One region of the Leptospira tipperaryensis genome, then DNA from elsewhere that is predicted to be linked to it. Evidence: riboswitches for the same ligand, from Rfam matches in the RefSeq annotation. Region 1 holds a riboswitch; the other holds the start of a gene.
The links. Region 1 has a riboswitch for cobalamin ahead of A0128_RS05045 (TonB-dependent receptor plug domain-containing protein). Riboswitches for the same ligand answer to the same signal wherever they lie in the genome.
Positions count from the first base shown of each region.

Region 2: it holds a riboswitch for cobalamin, as region 1 does, so the genes downstream of both, A0128_RS21145 (CbtB domain-containing protein) here and A0128_RS05045 (TonB-dependent receptor plug domain-containing protein) in region 1, are expected to answer to the same signal.

Region 1 covers NZ_CP015217.1:1,053,958-1,058,386, forward strand. The annotation lists gene A0128_RS05035 (class I SAM-dependent methyltransferase) at 1-578, opposite strand, end outside; gene A0128_RS05040 (CapA family protein) at 666-1,712, shown strand; cobalamin riboswitch at 1,859-2,037, shown strand; gene A0128_RS05045 (TonB-dependent receptor plug domain-containing protein) at 2,116-4,248, shown strand; gene A0128_RS05050 (YncE family protein) at 4,250-4,429, shown strand, end outside.
Region 2 covers NZ_CP015218.1:377,569-381,997, reverse strand. The annotation lists gene A0128_RS21160 (DUF3209 family protein) at 5-379, opposite strand; gene A0128_RS21155 (CbiX/SirB N-terminal domain-containing protein) at 394-1,581, opposite strand; gene A0128_RS21150 (CbtA family protein) at 1,582-2,370, opposite strand; gene A0128_RS21145 (CbtB domain-containing protein) at 2,372-2,554, opposite strand; cobalamin riboswitch at 2,693-2,873, opposite strand; gene A0128_RS21140 (hypothetical protein) at 3,169-4,429, shown strand, end outside.

The sequences.
Region 1 (4,429 bases):
CCGCCGGGTTTGAGAAGTGTATAAATTTTTTCTAATGTTTCTTTCGGTTTGTGAAGGTGCTCGATCGAAGCCCACAAGGTGATTAGGTCGAATTTTTCGGAAGCGTCTTCTTTCCACTCAAGGAAATCTTTTTGTTCCACCTTGAGTCCGAGCTTCTCCCTTGCAAACTTTACGGGAGCTTCCGCGATGTCCATTCCATAGGAATCCCATTGTCTTTGTTGCATGTAGTCTACGAAGTATCCGGCCGCACAGCCTACGTCCAGACAGCGTTTGGAAGAGGACAAAGTTTTTTCCCAAGTCGCGAAGTCTAGATCTTTCAGATTGAGTCCGAAGACTCGGGAGATCTCGCTTCTTACTCCATCCGAAAAATAATTGTCATATCCTCGATCGCTTCGTTTTAAAAAATATTCTTCCGAATAATAAGAAGCCACTTCTTCGGGAGAAGGTTGTGGACTTACTTGGACGAGAGCGCAACGTTTGCATTGAACGATCTGGAAAACTTCGTTTTTATGATTGGATTTGGAGAAGAGCGGTTTGAATTCCGAGGAGCCGCAGGTATTGCAGGGGATACGTTCCATTCTTCTATTTCTATCGGGCAAAGATCCGAATCCTTTGATAGAAATTCTGCTTTACGCGGATCTTCTGCCTGAAACTCATGAAAGGACATGAAACAGGCTATAGTTCATTCCATTCTTTCCTTTTTATTTTTGATTTCTTCCGCACTCCTTGCCGATCCGCAAGCAAACACAACGATTAAGATCAAAGCGGTCGGGGACATGGTGCCGGGGACTAACTATCCGGAACCTCTCAATATTCAAGATCCTAGATCTTTCCTTTTTGGAAAGGTGGAGAATCATCTCAAAGGTGCGGATATTCTTTTTGGGAATTTTGAAAGCACTCTCACCACTTATCCGAATACATCAAAAGACACTTCCAGAAAGATGATCTTTGCGTTTAGAACCCCTCCATCCTATGCGAAGGTTTTAAAAGACGTCGGATTTGATATTTTAAGTATTGCTAATAATCATTCTTTGGACTTTCATCAACAGGGTTTTGACGATACTCAGAAGAATCTTTCCGATGTAGGTATTCGTTATACCGGCAAAAAGGGAATGATCACTTATATGAACGTAAAAAACGTTTCAGTCGCTTGGATCGGATTCTCACATCTGAAGTCGCATAACAATGTGAACGAAATCGAGGAGGGAGTTGCGCTTGTAAAGGAAGCAAAGAGAAAGGCTCAACTCGTTTTTATTTCCTTTCACGGCGGTGCGGAAGGCGGTCCCGCTCTTCACGTCAAAAATCAGATGGAACGTTTTTACGGAGAATACAGAGGAAACCTTGTCGAGTTTAGTCATTCTCTCATCGACGCGGGAGCGGATCTCGTGATCGGTCACGGTCCTCATCTTGTGCGCGCGATGGAATTGTATAAGGGAAGATTGATCGCTTATTCGCTCGGTAATTTTATGGGTTACAGAGCTCTTTCTTCTCGCGGAATCGTGGGTTATTCTCTTGTTTTAGAGGCGGAAGTGGATTCTCAAGGGAAGTTTGTAAAAGGGAAAATTATTCCTTTGCAATTGGATTCAGCTTCGATTCCGGAATACGATTCTGAAAAAAAGACGATTGATCTTTTGAGAAAATTAACAAGAGAAGATTTTCCTTCGAAGGGACCGAAAATTTCCGAAGACGGAGTGATTTCACCGGGAGCATAAAAGCCCGGTTTTCGAATCGGATTTTACGAAATCCTCCATCATTTTGGGATTTCATTCCGATTTTTCTTCCAGAACTTATACCTTTGGTCGAGATTTCGACGAAAGGTATAAAATCTTTTCTCTTGCTCCCTGGATCTACACCCTAAATTCTGGACTCGTAGCTTGTTCATCCTCTTAAATGAGGAAGGGAATCCGGTTTAATTCCGGAGCTGAACCCGCAGCTGTAATCACCTCCAAAAAGTTTTGTCAACGAGGCCACTGTGTTTCACGGGAAGGCGGCAAAATCGGTGAGAGCCAGAAGACCTAACAAGCCACAACAAACTGATAGGACTTTCGGGAGCTAAAGTCGGGTTTGAAAAATAGCTCCAATTTTTCTTTCCCATTACTCCGTACCGCGTAAAAAATGGGATCAAGCAATTACATTCGATATTTAGAATATTCTAAAATATTACTATTTTTTATTTCAGCGGCAGGCCTTTACGCTCAGGAGAATCCTAATTCTCCAAAAACACAAAAGGCTGAAACAGTTCAAGTTCTCGGAAAGGCTCCCGAGTCCGGTTCCCAGAATTTTCGTTCCAATCCGAGCGGTTTTCAGACCGCGATCAAACTGGATGAAACCTCGGCGCGTTATACGTCTTTGCCCGAGGTTTTGGAAAGAGAAGCTGGACTTCGGGTTCGTTCTTTCGGAGGTCTTGGTTCTTATTCCACGCTTTCGATTCGAGGGACCAATCCGAATCAGTCTCGGATTTATTTGGACGGAATTCCTCTCAACAATTCGCAAGGGGGAGAAGTCAATCTCGCGGATCTTCCTTTTGATAGTTTGGAAAGTGTGGAAGTCTATCGTTCCGGAAATCCGATCGGATTTTCCGGTTCTGCGATCGGAGGATCGGTGAATCTTGTGACGAGAAAAGATTCCGGAAAACCTAAAACGAGGATCAATATCGGAGGCGGATCATTTAACACCGGAAAGGCGAGCATTTCTCATACTGGAACTTATAACGGGATCGGCGCGAGTTTTATGGCCCTCGGTGAAAAATCGGATCAAAACTTTTCCTTTAAAAACGATCACGGAACCGTCGTCTTAAACACGTTAGACGATACCATTGATCGAAGAAAAAACGCAGGTTTTGAAAGAGCGGCGCTTTTCGGAACTCTCAAATATCAGATCGGTAAAACTGAACTGAAGTTCTTAAACGATTTCAATCATAGAATCCACGGCCTTCCCGGACCCGGCTCGAATCAAATAAATCAAGTTCATAGAAAATACGATCGTTATACCGGATCTTTCGCCTCTGATACAAAGGGACTTTTTTTTGATTGGTTTCGTCTGGAGACGAGAAGTTTTTATACCGCGGCCAAGGACGATCTCTTTGATCCAGGTTCGGAGTTTTCGAAAGGAACTCCAAATTCAAGAGCGGAGATTCGTCAGATGGGTGTTCAACTCATGCCGACTTTCTATCTCACCGATTACTATCAAATCATCCGCGGTTTTGTTTCCCTTGAGAAAGAATCTTTTGATCGAGAGAGGTTGACTCCTTCCAATTACGTCTCGAGAATCGAACCTCTCAAAGAGAGAACCTATTCTTCTTATCGTTTAGAAGACGAGATTCGTCTTTTTGACGCAAAGGTTTTACTGATTCCTTCCGTGACATGGGATCACTATAAGGATCGTTTTCCTTCGGAAGAACCTTGGTATCGAAAGGAAGATCCTCTTTCCAGAGATCAAAAAAAAACTACATTCACAAATCCTAAATTCGGTTTTGTCTGGAAGATCTTTGAAAGAGAGACCTGGGACATTCAGTTTCAAGCAAACGTTTCGAAACAATATAGAATTCCTTCCTTTTTGGAAATGTTCGGAGAGCAGGGGAGCATCATCGCCAACCCGAATCTCAAACCGGAGCAGAGCGGGAATGGGGACGGCGGTTTTGTCTTGAAGACCGATCATTCTTTCTTAAAAACCAAGACGAGTGTTTCTTATTTTTCAAAAGATATCAAAGATATGATTCTATTTCTTCCGAATTCTCAATTTACTCTGAGACCGGAGAACGTCGATTCGGCGAAGATTCGAGGCGTTGAATTTTCTCATCGAGAGGATTGGAAATACGGTTTTAGGTTTCTTTTCAATTATACGTATCAGAGCGCGATCAACAATTCTTCTTCTCCATATCTAAACGGGAAAGTCCTTCCTTTAAGACCAAGACATGAATTTTCAAGCACTCTTTCCTGGAAAGGAAAACGACTCGAAACCGGTTTGGAATTGTTGTATATTGGAGCCGTGTTCCGGGATAGAACTAACGAATACATCAACTACATTCCTGCGAGGCAGATCTGGAATTGTTTTTTTACCTGGGTTCTTTATTCCGAACCGGGAGAATCTACGAAAGATTCTTTGGGTAATATCAAAGAATCCGCACCTTCCAAAGAATTCTTACTTACCTTCGAAGTGAAGAATTTTACGGATAAGAGAATTTCCGATCTGATCGGTTATCCGCTTCCCGGAAGAAGTTGGTATGCGACTTTGAGTATGAGGTTTTGAAATGAAGTCGAAACTTTTGATTTTAATTATATTCTACTTTTTGAATGTTTCCTGTCAGGATCTGCAAAGGCCTTCTTTTTTGAGCCTTCTCTTAACTCAAAATCTTTCAGGTAATATCGGAGTTGTGACTACCGACTTTAGCGGCGGAGGAAGGTTCAAGGTCATCAATCCTTCTCTTCTC
Region 2 (4,429 bases), on a different replicon from region 1:
TCTCTCAAGCCGGATAAATTTCGTGAACGAAGTCGTGTATTTCTTCGAGATCTCGATAGAGGTTTTGAAAGGATTGAATGGAGTTTTTCAGTTCTAATTCTACTTTTTTTGTAAGGATCAAAAGAGAACGATAGTATGCCATCTTTGGATCGTCCTTTTTTGTTTTTGAAATCATCTGTTCGAGATCCGTAAGAGACGCCTCGTAAAACTGAATCAAGGATTCGAAATCTTTTGCTTCCGCAAGCGATCGGATCGGGCCCGGAGCTTTGAGCGCTTCTTCTCCGATTTCGGCGCGTTCGTGCTGAACCGTCGCCTCGTCCTTGATTCCGATTACGTTCATCATTCCCAATCTTAAAGCCGCTACTTCGTGACAAGCCATTGAATTCTCCTAATTTACTGCATGATATTGTCTACGAGCCTGGAAACCAGTCGGTCGTTAAACAGATGTTCGGTGACCAATTCCTCGGCGTCGTAATCGTTTACTTTTTGATACCAGATTCCATCGGGATAAACGACGACCGCTGGGCCTTCTCCACATCTTCCCAGACAGGAACTTTTAGTTACTCGAAAGTCGTTTTGTCTTCCGTGTTTTTTAATTGTTAAGCGCATTCGATTGATAAGCGAAATGCTTCCTTTGCTCGCGCAGTCCACGTTCTCGCAGACAAGGATATGTTTTTTAAGATTACGATGAGGAAATTCGTGAGGAGCCGCTTGTGTATGTGTTTCGAGATGTCTCAAACTCCAGAGGAGAGAGTTGAGCCCCCCGACTTTATTTTTGAGTCCCGGTATTTGAACTCGGTATTCGCAATTATCACAAGGAAGAATTCCTTTTCCGTTAATGGCCTGCGAAATTCTTTCGTCGAGAATCGTAAATAAGATTGGATCCGGTCCGAAATGCGGAAGCGCTTGTATTCCTATCCAAGGATATTTTTGGGAATGTTCTTCTACCAGATTGGAAATCTTTTGAATGAGCTTTCCGCCGAACAGAAAATACGGAACTACCAGGATTTTATCCGGACGAAGTTTCACCGCCATTTCCAAGGCTTCATTTAACAAAGGTTTGGTGATTCCGATAAAACAAGGTTTTACGAAAAGAAAGGAGTTTGCTTCTTCAAAAATGCGAACGGCCTTGTAAAAGTCGCTGTTTGCGTCCGCGTCGCTCGCGCCCCGACTCACGACGATAACCCCGGTCTTTCGATTAGATTCTTCCGAAATTTCTTTGTTCTGATTCGCTCGAATGGATAAGAGTTTTATGATATTGGAATGGATTCCCAGCGGCATCGCGGGGAGAAACCTGTGTTCCGGAAATTCTTCCTTGAGATCGGAAAGGATCAAAGGAATATCATTTTTTACGTGACCCGATGCGAATAAGAATAAAGGAAGAATGACGATCTTTTTGTGAGTAAACGCAAATTCTCGAAGAGTCGTTTTGAAATCGGGAGTTGTGAGTTCGATGTATGCGGTTCGGATCGTAGTAGCCGGATGTAAGTTTCGATAACCTTCGACAAATTCTTCAAATTCCAAGTTGGAAGCATTCTCTCTGCTTCCGTGTCCTACGATGAGAATTCCGAAGGAGTTCATCTATATCGTTTCCGGTTCGGTCTTTTGATTTAGGATGAAATGGGAAACCAAAAAACCGATGCCCAACCAAAGCAGAATGTTCGTTGCCAGGCTCGTAAGGATGAATTGCAAACGAAGCGACTCGGGTGCGAGGCTCTTCGTAGAGTGTTCCGGAATTCCTGGTATTACAAAAAGATAAAAAAGAAAAAGGATGAGCAGAAGCAAAGAAAGGACATTTGCTGCGATCGGACTTTTATTAAGTAATTTAAAAAAAGTGAATATTCCAATCAGAGTTGTCGTGGATCCGAGCACTGCCCCAAACCACCAGTTTTGCCTTAACCCGAAATCTTCTTCCGATCCTACAATCCCCGGCAACTGAGGCGGAAGCCCTAAGGACGGAATTCCAAAAAAAATCAAAAACCCCAGAATAGAAATGGTAAACGAGGATTTCCAGCGCGTTCTCAAAAACTCCGGAGAAAGTAATTGAGAAAATTCTAATAAACTAAAACCGATCGTCGCTAAGGATCCGAAAGCAAGTCCCAGAAGAATCGCGCCTACCCAGGTCCAGACAAAACGTTTCGGAGAAAACGTATTCGATTCTTCTGATGGATTTGCGGAGCGAGGATGTTCTTTGGTTCCATGTTCGTGAGAATGGACATGGCCCGAATTCTCACTCGACTTTGTTTCAAAACTTTCGGCCTTTAGGATCAGAGGAGTTACTAAAACTTGGAGTAAAATCCCGTAACCCAACCCGGCGATCAAACCCGCCTTACATCCTAAGACCAATCGTTTGAGAAAAATTTCTTTCATTTTAATGACAAGGAAATCCGGTCGCGTGTCGTATATCGTGAAAGGATGCGTGTAAGGTCGGCATTGGTTCCAAACCAACGATATAGATCACAAAAAAAGAAATCAGAATCAGTGATAGAGTCAAAACCGGATCCAAAGAAAGGACGGTATGGCTCTTCCGCGTGGACGTAGAGACGGTATGCATAGGTTACTCCTCCTAAAGAGTGAACGTAGACAAAACGATTATGGAACACATGAGATTCCTACGGATAGGACCTAACACGTGTTCTATGGTAATTTTCTATTTAAGCTACGAGTTACCTTTACTCCGAGGCAAAACGTATCTTCAGGATCTTCATTGAACGTATTCTGACTTGAGATCATCCTACTCAGCATGCCTTCCCAGGTTACCCCAGTGACTTAATATGCCTTTCGTCCCTCTTACAGCGGCGGATACCGTGACGGATTCTAACCGTCTTCCCACAGATGTGTGACACCTGCGTTCCAATGAAAATGGACTGTAAGTCCACCAGGGATCCGATGGATTCTTTTGAAAAGAATATTTTTTATTCGAATTCTAAAAAGCGTAAGTCATTTTTTAGAGTTGAAACCAAACGATTTGTATTCTAAGATACAAGTTGGTTTGAAAAAACCGAAAGCTTACGATGAAGTCGCGGTTCGAAAAGATAAAAAATTGTTTAAGCGACATCGGGTAAGAATGGTTTGAAGATTTGGAATTCGTTTGTTCGGGATTCTAAGATGCCCGTCGTTATTAAGAATCCTGCTTGACCCTGACTATAAGAAGTTTATACATTCCGCATGTTTCTTCTCGCACAAGCCCGTCCCGTTTTAGTCTGGCCTGAATTCTCTTGGGTCCCGGTCATCAACGGAACTATCTTTGTTGCTTTGCTGATACTTGCAGGATATTGGCTCGAAAAAAGATTTCGTCGTTCGACCGAACTCCGCTCTCTCTATCGAGCGAAAATTCTCAAAAAACTTCCTCTTACCTATCTCAACGGAAGAGACGTTATACACATCCATACCTTTTTGGATCAGGCGAGTGTGGGGGTTCTCAGAAGAATTGTAGAGTCCCCTTCTTGGTTTCAGGAAGTTCTGCTTCCCGAGCTCGCGACATATCTTGCACATTTGGGAGAACTTCCGGCTTGGAGAGACGTTTTGATCTTCAAGAGGCTCCAACATCTCGTTCACGATCTGGGCCCTCATCCAAAAAAAATCATTCCGGTAGTATTCTTAACCGATGGTGAAGAAGCTTTTCCGGGATTGTTATTTTCCGGTCCGATCGGACCCGAGTCGGTTCAAAAATCTTTTCACGCAAAGGTCTTTGCAAAAAAACTATATCATTCGTTTCCAATCGGAGCGGGAGAAAAAATTCACGTTCTCTTTTCAAGTGAAGATCGAGAGTGGACACGATTTGACGCGACGATCTTAAATTTCAAAGGAAACGATATCGGAATCCAAATCCAGACGCTTCCGGAGAAAGACGCGGAGAAATCGAGAACCTGGGGCGGGGTTCACATGGCCGGTGCAATCGGTCAAGACGATCAACCTCTTCCCGACGAATTCAGAGATAGCCTTCATCAGATTCTAAGATACTCGGGAATAGGCGCATCGGCGACGGCTGACATTCAAAAAAGGGTGAACGCGTTTAAGGAACATCCGGGTCTGGTTCGAAAGGACCACAAGCCAGAAGACATTCAGATTTTCCTTCAACTCTACGCTTCTTGTTATGCGAAGTATCGTTCGGATATTTCTCCGATTCCAAAACCGGTGTTGTTGTTTCTTCATTTTTTCTTTTTGGATGAGAATCTGCTTTCTCCCTCAAGGATCGTTCAACTCTTTTCCACGTTGGAAAAATTGAGAAGTCGTTCGGAAGAACCCTATCCGTCTAACCACAGTATTGCGATCTATCTTTTGCCGGAATGGCTGGGTTTGATTCTTTCCGGAAAAAAAACTCCTTCTCGAAATCATCTCGCACAATCCTACGAACAAGTAAAAGCCTCTCTCGTTCGTAAAACGGGAAAGGACGACTCCGCAAATCAGAGCGGGGTCGAGGACCTCC